DNA from 4 places in the Cedecea sp. genome. Region 3 is predicted to be linked to each of the others. Evidence: predicted binding sites of a transcription regulator. Region 3 holds the regulator's gene; each other region holds the start of a gene.
What was found. The regulator PurR, encoded in region 3, represses purine synthesis genes. The targets are predictions, from matches to a motif close to CANGCAAACGTTTGCNTG.
Positions count from the first base shown of each region.

Region 1: the regulator PurR is predicted to act here: its motif matches at 1,261-1,278, upstream of pyrD (quinone-dependent dihydroorotate dehydrogenase).
Region 2: the regulator PurR is predicted to act here: its motif matches at 1,267-1,284, upstream of gcvT (glycine cleavage system aminomethyltransferase GcvT).
Region 4: the regulator PurR is predicted to act here: its motif matches at 2,389-2,406, upstream of tusA (sulfurtransferase TusA).

Region 1 covers NZ_DASYBS010000009.1:101,850-105,578, forward strand. Annotated here, with positions in the region: gene VGM55_RS01310 (sulfonate ABC transporter substrate-binding protein) at 1-557, opposite strand, end outside; gene ssuE (NADPH-dependent FMN reductase) at 550-1,125, opposite strand; gene pyrD (quinone-dependent dihydroorotate dehydrogenase) at 1,373-2,383, shown strand; gene zapC (cell division protein ZapC) at 2,537-3,079, shown strand; gene VGM55_RS01330 (YcbX family protein) at 3,076-3,729, opposite strand, start outside.
Region 2 covers NZ_DASYBS010000029.1:55,190-58,918, reverse strand. Annotated here, with positions in the region: gene gcvH (glycine cleavage system protein GcvH) at 1-50, opposite strand, end outside; gene gcvT (glycine cleavage system aminomethyltransferase GcvT) at 80-1,177, opposite strand; gene ubiI (FAD-dependent 2-octaprenylphenol hydroxylase) at 1,615-2,814, opposite strand; gene ubiH (2-octaprenyl-6-methoxyphenyl hydroxylase) at 2,827-3,729, opposite strand, start outside.
Region 3 covers NZ_DASYBS010000165.1:59,244-62,972, forward strand. Annotated here, with positions in the region: gene VGM55_RS25895 (C40 family peptidase) at 1-604, shown strand, start outside; gene sodB (superoxide dismutase [Fe]) at 928-1,509, shown strand; gene VGM55_RS25905 (YnhF family membrane protein) at 1,678-1,767, opposite strand; gene purR (HTH-type transcriptional repressor PurR) at 2,060-3,085, shown strand; gene punR (DNA-binding transcriptional activator PunR) at 3,082-3,729, opposite strand, start outside.
Region 4 covers NZ_DASYBS010000014.1:20,571-24,299, reverse strand. Annotated here, with positions in the region: gene zntA (Zn(II)/Cd(II)/Pb(II) translocating P-type ATPase ZntA) at 1-2,046, shown strand, start outside; gene tusA (sulfurtransferase TusA) at 2,084-2,329, opposite strand; gene VGM55_RS01965 (7-cyano-7-deazaguanine/7-aminomethyl-7-deazaguanine transporter) at 2,504-3,169, shown strand; gene VGM55_RS01960 (DcrB family lipoprotein) at 3,242-3,729, shown strand, end outside.

The sequences.
Region 1 (3,729 bases), on a different contig from region 3:
GCCCAGGCGTCTACGTTACCCTGCTGGAAAGCGGCCCGCGCATCGGCGGGAGTCAGGTAAGCGGGCTGAATATCGGAAAAGTTCAGTCCGGCCTTTTGTAGCGCGCGCAGCACCAGATTGTGTGAGCTGGAGCCTTTCTGAAAGGCAATTTTATGGCCTTTTAAATCCGCCACCGTTTTCAGCGGACTATTCTCCGGCACCAGGATCACCTCTGCTTTCGGCTTGGGCGGCTCGGCCCCCACGTAGAGCAGGTCTGCACCAGCGGCCTGCGCGAAGATCGGCGGAATATCACCGGTGCTGCCCAGGTCAATACTGCCGACGTTCAGCGCCTCCAGCATCTGCGGCCCGGCGGGAAATTCAACCCACGAGACTTTGGTATTCGGGTATTGCTTCTCCAGTAGCTGGTGGCTTTTGGCTAACACCATACTGACGGAGCCTTTTTGGTAACCAATGCGCAGCTGCTCCGGGCCGCTGTCCGAGGCGTTGCTGTAAGTTGAAAAGGCGAGCAGGCCAGCAAACGCCAGCCACGGAGAACGACGTTTGAGCAGGTTAAACATGGCTCACCCCTCGAACGTTAAACGGGGACGGCACGGCAAAGTCGCGGCGATGAAGCGCCTGCCAGAAGGTTTCCAGCGATTCATCAAGACGTTTTTGCAGGTTTGGCGTGAACTGCGGTTTGTGCTGGTAATCGGTTACCTGGCCGTCGTCGGCAAACACGCCGTGCAGGATTTCCTGCGCTTTCAGCGCGTTTAATACGGGCTTAAGGGCGTAGTCCACGGCGAGCATATGGGCAACGGTACCGCCTGTTGCGAGCGGCAGGACGACCTTTTTTTCCAGGGCTCGTTCGGGGAGCAAATCGAGCAGCGTTTTTAGCGCACCTGAAAACGAGGCTTTATAGACCGGCGTGGCGATAATCAGGCCGTCGGCGGTACTGAGCTGTTCGGTGAGCGCCAGCAGCGCCGGGCTATCGAACCGGGCGTAGAGCAGATCTTCCGGCGCGAAGTTCTGTAAGTGCCAGTGATAGACTTCAACATCCAGGGCGCTCAGCTTCTCCCGCGCATACTCCAGCAGCGAGCTGGAACGGGACGGGTAGCGAGGGCTTCCGGCCAGGGTAATCACACGCATCACGACTCCTTATAACTAATTGTTTGCTTTTATCTAACATTGATAACAATTAGCGTGATACTCGCAGAGATGATTTCCGTGGCTAAGTGATTTTTCCAGGATAGATTTGCGAAAAAGCGCATATTGCGCGTTGGGAAAGAAAACGTTTGCCTCTATTCAGGCTTTTTTGCGACAGGTCAATTCCAATCATCCCCTGGATCGTGAATAATAGCGCCCCGGTCTGCACACCGGGAATCCAGGAGAGTTCATGTACTACCCCTTCGTTCGTAAAGCCCTTTTTCAGCTCGATCCAGAGCGCGCGCATGAGTTAACTTTTCAGCAGTTACGTTTTGTCACCGGTACGCCGCTTGAGTGGCTGGTTCGTCAGAACGTGCCGTCAAAACCGGTGACCTGCATGGGGTTAACGTTCAAGAACCCGCTGGGCTTAGCCGCGGGTCTGGATAAAAACGGGGAATGCATTGATGCCTTCGGGGCGATGGGCTTTGGCTCCATTGAGATTGGCACCGTGACGCCGCGTCCGCAGCCGGGGAACGATAAACCGCGCATCTTCCGCCTGGTGGAGGCCGAAGGGCTGATCAACCGAATGGGGTTTAATAATCTCGGGGTGGATAACCTGGTTGAAAACGTCAAAAAAGCGCATTTCGACGGCGTGCTCGGGATTAATATCGGCAAGAATAAAGATACCCCCGTTGAGCAGGGTAAAGATGATTATTTGATCTGCATGGATAAGATTTATCCGTATGCTGGCTACATTGCGATCAATATTTCGTCACCAAATACCCCAGGATTACGTTCGTTGCAATATGGTGAAGCGCTGGACGATCTTTTAAGCGCCATTAAAAATAAACAGCAGGCGCTGCAAGCTATCCACCATAAATATGTTCCTGTGGCGGTGAAGATCGCGCCGGATCTTTCTGAGGAAGAATTGATCCAGGTTGCGGACAGTTTAGTTCGCCATAATATTGATGGGGTGATTGCAACCAATACCACCTTAGACCGTAGTCTTGTCCAGGGGATGAAGCACTGCGACGAAACCGGTGGCTTAAGCGGTCGCCCGGTACAATTAAAAAGCACGGAAATTATTCGTCGCTTGTCTCAGGAATTAAATGGTCGACTACCGATTATCGGCGTCGGCGGTATTGATTCAGTTATCGCTGCTCGCGAGAAGATCGCGGCGGGAGCTTCACTGGTTCAAATATACTCCGGCTTCATTTTTAAAGGCCCGCCGTTGATTAAAGAAATCGTTACTCATCTCTGATCATTTACGCTTTGCAAACAACCAGGGCTTTATTTTCGGCTCTGGTTGTTTTATATTCCGCTACTGTTGCTTATTTAAACATATTGGTCTTTTATTAATATGGTATGAATTTGAGTGGCAATTCAGCAGCGGGATAAATGAAGGGTAAGCATTATGCGGATAAAACCGGACGATAACTGGCGTTGGTATTTCGATGAAGAGCACGATCGAATGATGCTCGATTTGGCCAATGGCATGCTATTCCGTTCGCGCTTTCCGCGCAAAATGCTGACCCCGGATGCCTTTGAAAATTCAGGCTTTTGTGTCGATGACGCGGCGCTCTATTTCTCCTTTGAAGAAAAATGCCGTGATTTACCGTTGGGTAACGAGCAACGTGCTGAACTGGTGCTCAACGCCCTGGTGGCGATTCGTTTCCTGAAACCACAGATGCCGAAAAGCTGGCATTTTGTCTCTCACGGTGACTGTTGGCAGCCGGGGATCGGGGACGGGGCCTGCGTGTGGCTAAGCGAGAATATGCAGCAGGTGAACCTGCTGGTGGTAGAAACCGGTGATAATGCCGCGCTTTGCCTGCTCGCTCAGCAGGGGCTCACGTTAGCCGGCCGCACTATGCAGCTGGGTGATGCTATCAAAGTCATGAATGACCGACTGAAACCGCAGCCTTTGAGCAGCGGCCTCAGCCTGGATCAGGCCGTTTAACGCGGCGCGACGCTCACGTTTCCGGCAGGAACACAGCTGCAGCACAAAATTGTGCCATCGGCGCCAATCGCACCTTTCTTTAACGCCTTCACTTCGCCGTCCAGCAAACGAATTCGACAGCTTCCGCAAATTCCGGCCCGGCAAGAATAGGGGACGCGGATCCCTTTGTTTTCCAGCTGCTCCAGCAGAATTTGCTGGTTATTACCCTGGAACGTGGTGCCTTCCCAGTCGATATTAACGCTGCTTTCAGGCTGGCTTTGCGGCTCGAGGCTTTCGACCACTTCACCCGGGCCATAAACATTGGCCGGTTTGTGGGCCAGCACTTCCAGCTCATCGCCCACGCGGATAACCCCGCTGTTACGGGCAATTAAGTTCTGCCCGAAGTCTACTGCACCGCTGTTATCTTGTGCCGTACGGAAACCCTGCAGCGTTTTCAACGGTTCGCCGCTTGGGTGTTTCAGGCCACGTTCCGGGCTTACGGTGGTAAAGATACAGCGGCTGCAGGGCTTGACGACGTCGAAGGTGACGCCGCCGATACGCACCACTTTCCAGGTGTCTTCTGCCCATGCGGGTACCCCGGTGACCACCATATTGGGGCGGAACTGGGTCATTTTGACGCTGGCCGGGCAGCGGTTTTGCAGGTCGCGCAG
Region 2 (3,729 bases), on a different contig from region 3:
AGCCATTCGTGCTCTTTGCTGTATTTCAGTTCGTTCGGCACATTGCTCATTGTTTTCTCCTGATACCTGATTTCAAAATTTAAAGCGCAACCGGCTTACCGGCGCGAACAAAAATAGGTTTGGTGACTTTGACCGGCATTTCGCGGTTGCGGATCTGCACAATCGCCGTTTCACCGATGCCGGCCGGTACGCGGGCCAGCGCAATGCTATAACCGAGCGTAGGCGAGAAGGTGCCGCTGGTAATAGCACCTTCGTGAGTATTACCCTGCGCGTCGATAAACCGTACCGGCAGCTCATTACGTAATACGCCTTTTTCGGTCATGATCAAGCCAACCAGCTGCTCAGTGCCGCTGGCGCGCTGCGCTTCCAGCGCTTCACGGCCGATGAAATCACGATCTTCCGGCTGCCAGGCGATAGTCCAGCCCATATTGGCAGCCAGCGGAGAAACACCTTCGTCCATGTCCTGGCCGTAGAGGTTCATACCCGCTTCCAGGCGCAGCGTGTCGCGAGCGCCCAGCCCGCAAGGCTTAACGCCGGCTTCAACCAGCTGCGCCCAGAACTCTGCGGCCTTTTCGTTAGGCATCGCAATTTCATAGCCCGCTTCGCCGGTGTAGCCGGTCGTGGCGATGAACAAATCGCCGGACTGCACGCCAAAGAACGGCTTCATGCCTTCAACGGCTTTACGTTGTTCTTCGCTAAACAGCGTGGCGGCTTTGGCCTTCGCGTTCGGGCCCTGAACGGCAATCAGCGACAGGTCATCGCGCACGGTAACGGACACGCCATACGTCTCAGCATGTTGGTTAATCCAGGCAAGGTCTTTTTCACGGGTGGCGGAGTTAACCACGAGGCGGAAGCTGTCTTCGGTGAAGAAGTAGATAATCAGGTCATCAATTACGCCGCCGGAAGCATTGAGCATGGCGGTGTAAAGCGCTTTGCCTGGCTGAGTCAGTTTGGCGACGTCATTGGCGACCAAATAACGCAGGAATTCGCGAGTACGGCTGCCCTGCAGGTCGACGATGGTCATGTGGGAAACGTCGAACATACCGGCGTCGGTGCGTACCGCGTGGTGTTCATCAATTTGCGAGCCGTAGTGCAGCGGCATCATCCAGCCGTGGAAATCAACCATGCGGGCGCCACAAAGCGTGTGCTGTTCAAATAAGGGGGTCTGTTGAGTCATCTTTTCCTCTTTAACCATCTGGTTGCAAAGCGGATTTGGCTTTGCCAACCGTCAGACGAAACCCGGCACCGCCACCGCTCCACGATAGCGACGCAAACGTTACCTTTGGCCTGAACTTACCACTGAACGGGGGCGTAAACCATAAGCGAAAAACGGTCATTGCATTAGCTTATGACCAAAATGGGAGAGGAAGTGTGCAGAGTAATTCACTGAAAAAATGCGATACACCCCACATTAACAGCAGGTATTTAATGTCGAATTTAGCACTAGCTAACATTTACGACCATTTCAGAAACAAATTAACTACATCGCTAAAATTGTAAGATTAGAAAATGTAATCCGAGATTTGTCCTGAGATTAGAATATTTCAAACGAGGGCGAAGGTGCCCTTCCCGGTCATCGGGAAGGGAAATGTGACGGGGTTATCACTTAGAGATTCAACGTAGCCACGACGGCAGATCTTGCAGCCCCATCGCCTGACGAATTAGCTGAGGCTTCACACCCGGCAGCGTGTCGGCAAGCTTCAGGCCAATGTCTCTGAAAAGCTTTTTAGCCGGGTTGCTGCCGGCAAACAGGTCGCGGAACCCTTGCATACTGGCAAGCATCACCGCCGCACTGTGCTTGCGGCTGCGCTCATAGCGACGCAGATAGAGATGCTGCCCAAAGTCTTTACCTTCACGATGCAGGCGGCGAATTTCAGCAATTAATTCTGCGGCATCCATAAAGCCCAGGTTGACGCCCTGCCCGGCCAGCGGATGAATGGTATGGGCGGCATCGCCCACCAGCGCCAGGCGGTGACCGGCAAAGCTGCGGGCGTAGCGACCCGTCAGCGGGAAGACGCGGCGCTCGCTTTCCACGGTACACAGGCCGAGGCGCATATTAAAGGCTACGGAAAGCGCCTGATTAAAGGCTTCATCGTCCACCTGCTGCATACGCGCCGCTTCTTCCGGCGGCAGTGACCAGACAATAGAGCACAGATGCGGGTCCGAGAGCGGCAGAAACGCCAGAATACCTTCTCCGTGAAACGCCTGCCTGGCGACGGCCTGATGTGGCTCGGCGGTACGAATCGTCGCCACCAGCGCATGGTGATTGTAGTCCCAGAAGGTCAGCGGAATGTCCGCTTTATCGCGCAGCCAGGAGTTGGCGCCATCAGCGCCGACGACCAGCCGTGCGGTCAACATCGCGCCGTCTTTGAGGGTCAGAAACGCGTCGTTTTCCCCCCAGGCAACCTGGTTAATTTCCGCCGGTGCCATCAGGGTGATATCGCTGCATTGCTCCGCTCGCTGCCAAAGCGCCCGGTGGATCACCGAGTTTTCGATGATGTGCCCCAGATGGCTGAAACCAAAGCTCTTGTCATCAAAGGCGATTTGCCCGAAGCTGTCTCGCTCCCAGACTTCCATCCCGTGATAGCAGCTGGCCCGCTCGCTAATTTTTGGCCACACGCCAAGATGCGTCAGCAGTTTTTCACTGGCCGCATTGATCGCCGAAACACGCAGTTCAGGCGCGGCATCAGGCGCAAGCGGCTGAGGAAGGTGACTTTCAATGACCGCAACGCGCAGGCCGCTGCCCTGGAGCCCACAGGCTACCGCCAGCCCCACCATGCCGCCGCCGACAATCGCCACATCTACGCTTTGCAAATTGACTCTCCTTTAACGCGCGACCCAACCCAGGGTGCGCTGAGCCAGCACGTCTCGTGCCGGGGTAAAATGTTCCATCGCCATCAGGCCAAGGTTACGGCCCGCCACCAGCGGTGCCCAACGGTTGGCAAACAGCTGAACCAACCCGTCAGTGACGCCGATAGTTGCCGCTTTATCTGCGGCCCGGCGCTGCTGATAAGCAGCCAGCACCGGGAAACTGCCGACATCTGTACCTGTGGCATGCGCCTCTGCCAGCCCTTCAGCCAAAGACATAACGTCGCGCAAGCCAAGATTGAACCCCTGTCCGGCTATCGGATGCAGCGTTTGCGCGGCATTACCGACCAGCGCCAGGCGATGGGATACGGTCTGCGAAGCCTGCTGCAGCGCCAGCGGATAGTGATGTCGAATACCTGCATGGGTAATTCGCCCCAGCCGCCAGCCAAAGGCTCGCTGAAGCTGTTGGCAAAACTCGGCTTCACTCCAGCTTTCAACTTCCTCACGGGCGTCCAGCGCGTGGCACCAGACCAGCGAGCAGCGCCCGTCGGACATCGGCAACATGGCAATCGGCCCGTGCCCGGTAAAACGCTCAAACGCCCGGCCATGATGGGGCTCGGAGGTGGTGACGTTGGCAATCACGGCGATTTGCTGGTAGCTCTGCGGCTGCCAGGTAACGCCGCACTGCGCGGCAAGCTTAGAGCTAGTGCCATCCGCCGCGACCAGCACGTTACCCTGCAGCTCGACGCCGTTATCCAGCACAACGTTTACGCGATGTTCATTCCGGGAGAAAGACGCCACACGCTGCGGACAGTGCAGCGTTACGCCCGGCGCCTTACGCAGCAGGCCAAACAGGCGCAGCCCGATGTCATGCAGCTCCACCACATGCCCGAGCGCATCAATCTTATAATCTTCAGCTTC
Region 3 (3,729 bases):
ACACAACGTCTCAGGCAAAAGCAAAACCCTCGCTAAAAACAGCAGTAAAAAATCCTCCCAGAAGTTAGCCGTACAGCCAGCCGCAGCCACTCTCGCCTACACTGAAAAATGCACCCATCGTAAAGGGCATAAAAAACAGTGCGTGAAGGTGAAGTCAGAAAAAAATCTGACTATTGCTCAGGCGCACAAAGTGCGAGTACAGAAGGCGCAAAAAACCGCCATGAACAAGCTGATGGGGCAAATTGGTAAACCGTACCGCTGGGGTGGCACCTCTCCACGCACCGGTTTCGACTGCAGCGGGCTGATTTATTACGCTTATAAAGATCTGGTGAACATCCGTATTCCACGCACCGCCAACGAAATGTATCACCTGCGTGATGCCTCTTCCGTTGATCGCAGCGAACTGGAAAGCGGCGACCTGGTCTTCTTCCGCACTCAAGGGCGCGGAACCGCTGACCACGTTGGCGTTTACGTCGGCAACGGCAAGTTTATTCAGTCTCCCCGCAGCGGCCGTGATATCCAGATAACCTCCCTGAGCGAGGATTACTGGCAGCGCCACTACGTCGGTGCCCGCCGGGTCATGACGCCAAAGACAATTCGCTAATCTTATCTGCGCCCCATCGGGCGGTTTTATTCTGATTAAAATGTTAACGGCCCGGCAACGGGCTGTTAATTGTTGCTGACAAAGAGGGAAAAAGCGTGGTTTTTCCCTCTTTGTGGTTATCAGTCGAAAATCAATAAATTGATTTTCCTTGTTTATTTTAAAACGCCATCTGGTATCTATTCATTGCAGGTAGTTTGTCTGCCGTCTGAACAGCCCGACAACGGGCTGTTTCATTTCGCTTTTTTGCACTCCCGTAATTTGCTAACCTTATAACCACACAAAATGTAGTTATATTGTGAATCAAAATAACAAGGAGTGAAGCAATGTCGTTCGAACTACCCGCCCTGCCCTATGCAAAAGACGCTTTGGCACCGCACATCTCAGCCGAAACCCTCGAATACCACTACGGTAAACACCATCAAACCTACGTCACTAACCTGAATAACCTTGTAAAAGGCAGTCCGTTTGAAGGGAAGACGCTGGAGGAGATCGTTAAGCACGCTGACGGTGGGATTTTCAATAACGCCGCACAGGTCTGGAACCATACGTTCTACTGGCACTGCCTGGCGCCAAACGCAGGAGGAGAGCCAGCCGGGGAAGTGCTGGCAGCCATTACTAACGCCTTTGGCAGCGTAGAAGCATTTAAAAAACAGTTCACCGAAGCCGCCATCAAAAACTTCGGTTCCGGCTGGACCTGGCTTGTCAAAAACAGCGACGGCAGCCTGGCAATAGTTTCCACCTCAAACGCCGGAACCCCGCTCACTACCGATGCAAAACCGCTGCTGACCGTAGATGTCTGGGAACACGCTTACTATATTGATTACCGTAATGCGCGCCCGACATATCTGGACCACTTCTGGGCGCTGGTTAACTGGACATTTGTTGCGCAAAACCTGGCGGGCTGATTTGCAGCCGCTTTTCATCAGAGAATGGAAGGATTACCTGAGGTTTTTTGGAAATAAACGGGGAAAATCAATTCATTGATTTTCGACTGATAACCACAAAGAGGGAAAAGCCATACTTTTCCCTCTTTGTCTACGGCCTAAGGGCCGCTATTAGCGGCCCTTATTAAATCAGTGCAGTACGGCGGTCAGCGCACCGGCAACAATCAGGCCCAGTACGATAACCGTGGTCACCATGGAAAACTTCAGATCGGTACTCATCGTAAGCTCCTTTTATTTCCCTACAAAGTGTAAGCAGGATGATTTTCCCACAATTGGCGAGAAAAATCCTGCTGGTTTTGCACAGATCTCGGTTTTCCCTCTTCCACTTTGCCCCGGGATAAGCCAAAATCCTTCGCTAATTTACCGCGTATCGCCCGGCAACGCCCTCCTCCCGCTGTATGTCGCATTCCCGACAGGCCTGCAACCAACGTGTTGCCCCAGGAGTTAGCGAAGGCAAACGTTTAACATATGAGTTATCAGGAGTTTACGATATGGTCTGGAGTGACATCTAATGGCAACAATTAAGGACGTAGCGAAGCGCGCAAACGTTTCCACTACCACTGTGTCACATGTCATTAACAAGACCCGTTTTGTGGCGGAAGAGACGCGCAACGCCGTCTGGGCAGCAATTAAAGAGCTGCACTACTCACCGAGTGCCGTTGCACGCAGCCTGAAGGTCAACCACACCAAATCCATCGGTCTGCTTGCTACCTCAAGCGAAGCCCCCTATTTTGCTGAAATTATCGAATCGGTCGAGAACAGCTGTTTCGCGAAAGGCTACACCTTGATCCTTGGCAATGCGCACAACAACTTTGAGAAACAGCGCGCCTACCTGTCGATGATGGCGCAAAAGCGCGTTGATGGCTTGCTGGTGATGTGCTCCGAGTACCCGGAAAGCCTGCTCTCTACGCTGGAAGAGTACCGTCATATTCCCATGGTGGTGATGGACTGGGGCGAAGCCCGCGCCGACTTTACCGACTCCGTTGTCGACAATGCTTTTCACGGCGGTTATCTCGCAGGCCGTTACCTGATTGAACGCGGCCATCGCGACATCGGTGCGATCCCGGGTCAGCTGGAACGTAATACCGGCGGCGGTCGCCATGCAGGCTTCCTGAAGGCGCTTGATGAAGCCAATATTAAAGTACCGGATAATTGGGTAGTTCAGGGCGACTTCGAGCCAGAGTCCGGCTACCGGGCCATGCAGCAATTACTCAACCAGCCACATCGCCCTACAGCGGTATTCTGCGGTGGCGATATCATGGCGATGGGCGCGATCTGCGCAGCGGATGAGATGGGGCTGCGCGTGCCGCAGGATATCTCTATCATCGGCTATGATAATGTGCGCAACGCCCGCTATTTCTCTCCGGCGTTGACCACTATCCACCAGCCAAAAGAACGTCTGGGCGAAACGGCCTTTAATATGCTGCTCGACCGTATAATCAACAAACGTGAAGAGTCGCAGACGATTGAAGTCCATCCGCGCCTCATCGAACGCCGCTCGGTAGCCGACGGCCCGTTCCGCGATTACCGCCGCTAAGTCTTGTCAGGAGCCGGGAATGTGTTGCCTGGCTCCTGAAGCCACTCCTGATTCATCGTCTCACTGTCCCCCAGGTATTCCAGCAGCCAGCTTAACGCAGGCGATGCGTCATCCTGCCTCCACGTCAGGCAGCAAGCTGCATCCGGGAACGGATTTTCCAGCGTCAGCTCCTGCCACTCTCCGCCGTCCAGCCACGGCTTAGCGATGTGCGTAGGCACCATGCCAATGCACAGGCCTGCGCTAAGGCAGTCCGCCCCTGAAGCCCAGTCCGGCACCACCACGCGGCGCTGGTTATCAAGAAGCCAGGTGATACGCTTGGGCAGCGAACGCGATGTATCCTCCAGAACCAAAGATGGCCAGGCCCTGAGCATATCGTCCGGAATAACACCCTCATGTTGCGCGAGCGGATGATCGGTCGAAACGACACAGCGCCAGCTAAGCGCCCCCATATCCCGAAACGCATAACGTCCTCCCACGGGGATAGCCTGCGTCGCCCCTATCGCCGCCTCTACTCGTCCGTCAGCCAGTGCGTCCCACACGCCGTTGAAGACCTCCTGAAATACCCGTAGCTCGATATCCGGAAAGTGGCGATAAAAATCCAGCACCAGCTGGCGGGTACGCTCTGGCTTCACAATATTGTCTAC
Region 4 (3,729 bases), on a different contig from region 3:
GGCATGGACTGCGCGGCCTGCGCCCGCAAAGTGGAAAATGCGGTGAAACAGGTGAGCGATGTCCAGCAGGTTCAGGTGGTGTTTTCGACAGAAAAGCTGCTGGTCAGTTCGGCGCGCGACGTTCGCAGCGATGTAGAAAAAGCGGTTAAAGCCGCAGGCTACACCCTTAATGCAGGCAATGCGCCGAAACAAGAAAAAAGCAGCGGCCTGCAAGAGAACTTGCCGCTGATCCTGCTTATTGTGCTGATGGTGGTTAGCTGGGGGCTAGAGCAGTTCAACCACCCGCTCGGCAATCTGGCGTTTATCGCCACCACGCTGGTTGGCCTGTGGCCGATAGCTCGCCAGGCGGTCCGCCTGATCCGCAGCGGCAACTGGTTTGCCATTGAAACACTGATGAGCGTCGCCGCCATCGGCGCGCTGTTTATCGGCGCTACCGCCGAAGCGGCGATGGTCTTACTGCTGTTTCTGATCGGTGAACGTCTCGAATCCTACGCCGCCAGCCGTGCGCGCCGGGGGGTAAGCGCCTTAATGGCGTTAAAGCCGGACGTCGCTATTCGCCTCCGGGACGGCGAGCGCGAAACCGTCGCTCAGGCCGATCTTCGTCCCGGCGACGTTATTGAGGTCGCCGCCGGTGGCCGACTGCCCGCCGACGGTCGCCTGCTCAGCGGTTTTGCCAGCTTTGATGAAAGCGCCTTAACCGGGGAATCCGTGCCGGTAGAGCGCCAGCGGGGCGAAAAAGTCGCCGCAGGCAGCACCAGCGTGGATCGCCTTGTTCAGCTGGAGGTGATTTCCGAGCCCGGCGACAGCGCCATCGACCGCATTCTGCGGTTGATTGAGGAAGCCGAGGAGCGCCGCGCGCCCATCGAACGCTTTATCGATCGCTTTAGCCGGATTTACACGCCGATCGTCATGCTTCTCGCGTTACTGACCGCCGTCGTTCCCCCTTTGCTGTTCGGACAAACCTGGGAACCGTGGATCTATAAAGGGCTGACGCTGCTGCTTATCGGCTGCCCGTGCGCGCTGGTTATCTCCACGCCTGCGGCCATTACTTCCGGCCTTGCCGCAGCCGCACGCCGTGGGGCGTTGATTAAAGGCGGCGCGGCGCTGGAGCGTCTCGGTCAAATCCAGCAGGTCGCCTTCGATAAAACCGGCACGCTAACGGCGGGTAAACCGCAGGTCACCGCCATTGCGGCGGAAGAAGGGATAGAAGAAGACCAGCTTCTGGCGCTCGCCGCCGCGGTAGAACAGGGTTCCACGCACCCGCTGGCTCAGGCCATAGTGAATGCAGCACAACAGCGTAATTTGCCCACTGTCGTCGCGGAAAATCACCGCGCGCTGGCCGGGGTTGGCGTTGAAGCGAATATCCAGGGTGAAACGCTGTTGCTCAGCTCACCGTCCAAACTTGACGCTCAGATACTCAACGAAACCTGGCAACAACGTATCGCGAAGCAGGAAGAAGAGGGCCAGACGGTCATCGTGGTACTGCGTTCAGGGCAGCTGCTGGGCACCATCGCCATGCGTGACACTTTGCGCAGCGACGCGCGTGAAGCGGTTACCGCCCTTCATCAACTGGGCATTCAGGGCGTGATGCTGACGGGGGATAACCCACGCGCGGCGGCGGCAATAGCCAGCGAACTGGGCATTGATTACCGCGCCAGCCTGCTCCCGGCAGACAAAGTGGCGGCGGTGAACAAACTGAATGCCACCGCGCCGCTGGCGATGGTCGGCGACGGCATTAACGATGCGCCGGCGATGAAAGCGGCCACCATCGGTATTGCCATGGGCAGCGGTACCGACGTCGCGCTGGAAACCGCAGATGCCGCCCTGACCCACAACCGCCTGACCGAACTGGCAAGCATGGTGCGGCTCGCCAGAGCCACCCATAACAACATTCGCCAGAACGTGACGATTGCGCTGGGGCTGAAGGGGATTTTCCTGGTCACCACCCTGCTCGGCCTGACCGGCCTGTGGCTGGCGGTGCTGGCAGACTCAGGGGCTACCGCGCTGGTAACGGCGAACGCCATTCGCCTGCTGCGGAAGAAATAGTTTTCGAAAGATAACGGGGCGCGAACATGCGCCTCGTTTAATGGCTCTTACGCAGCAAATAGCGGTAAGGCAGCGCGTCGGTTTCGCTGGCGACCAGCTCGTGTTCCATAAAGCGGCAGAAGCCCGGGATATCGCGCGTGGTGGCCGGGTCGTCGGCTATCACCAGCAGCGTTTCGCCTACGGGCATATTGCGCACGGTTTTGCGCACCATCATCACCGGCTCCGGGCAGCGCAGGCCAAGGGCGTCCAGCGTATGGTCGGGGGTTGCGAACAAATCGGTCATAGCACTCTCAGGTCGTCAAAAACCGCGCTAGTTTACGCCGGGGAAAATCTGGCGCAAGCCGCGTGAACGATTGCGTTAAAATTAACCATTGCAATGAAAAGCTAAAGCAGTATCATCCCCGCGCTTTACATTTTTGACTGGGTTCCCTCACCCCACTACTAAAAAGGCTACAACATGATGCAGTTCAGCACTCGCCAGCGCACTAATGCGCTGTTTTGGCTATCGCTTTTTCATTTGCTGGTGATCACCTCCAGCAACTATCTGGTTCAGCTTCCGGTCTCCGTCTTCGGGTTTCATACGACCTGGGGCGCCTTCAGCTTCCCGTTTATCTTCCTGGCGACCGACCTCACGGTGCGTATTTTTGGCGCTCCGCTGGCGCGACGCATTATTTTCGCGGTAATGATCCCGGCGCTGGTTATCTCCTACGGCATCTCAGCGCTGTTTTACATGGGAAGCTGGCAGGGCTTTGAAGCGCTAACCCACTTCAACCTGTTCGTCGCCCGTATCGCAATCGCCAGCTTTATGGCCTATGCGCTCGGCCAGATCCTCGACGTGCACGTCTTCAACCGCCTGCGTCAAAACCGCTGCTGGTGGCTAGCGCCTACCGCTTCCACGCTGTTTGGCAACGTGAGCGACACGCTGTCGTTCTTCTTTATCGCCTTCTGGCGCAGCCCGGACGCCTTTATGGCCCAGCATTGGGTGGAAATCGCCGTGGTCGATTACTGCTTCAAAGTCCTTATCAGCCTGATTTTCTTCCTACCGATGTACGGCGTATTGCTGAATATGCTGTTGAAACGCCTCGCAGATAAATCCGAAATCTCCGCGCTACAGCCAGGTTAAACGCGGGCCGAATATCTTGTGTTAAGATGCAGGCATCGGCCTTGTGGCTTGCTAACGGAAAGGAATAACGCGATGCGCAACCTGGTAAAATATGTCGGTATTGGCCTGCTGGTAGTGGGTCTTGCCGCCTGTGACAATAACGACAGCAAAACCGCTACCGCCGGTAGTCAGGCAGCCAGCAGCGCCAGTGGCCAGCCTATCGAACTGCTGGACGGCAAGCTGAGCTTCGCCCTGCCGGCAGACATGACCGATCAGAGCGGCAAAGTGGGCACACAGTCCAACAACATGCACGTTTATTCTGACGCGACCGGCCAGAAAGCGGTGATCGTGATTGTCGGCGACAACACCACTGACGACCTTGCCGCGCTGGCAAAACGTCTGGAAGATCAGCAGCGCGCGCGTGACCCGCAGCTTCAGGTCGTGACCAACAAATCCATCGAGATTAAAGGCCACACGCTGCAACAGCTGGACAGCGTTATCTCTGCCAAAGGCCAGACCGCCTACTCTTCCATCATCCTTGGGAAAGTGGACGACAAGCTGCTGACCATGCAAATAACGCT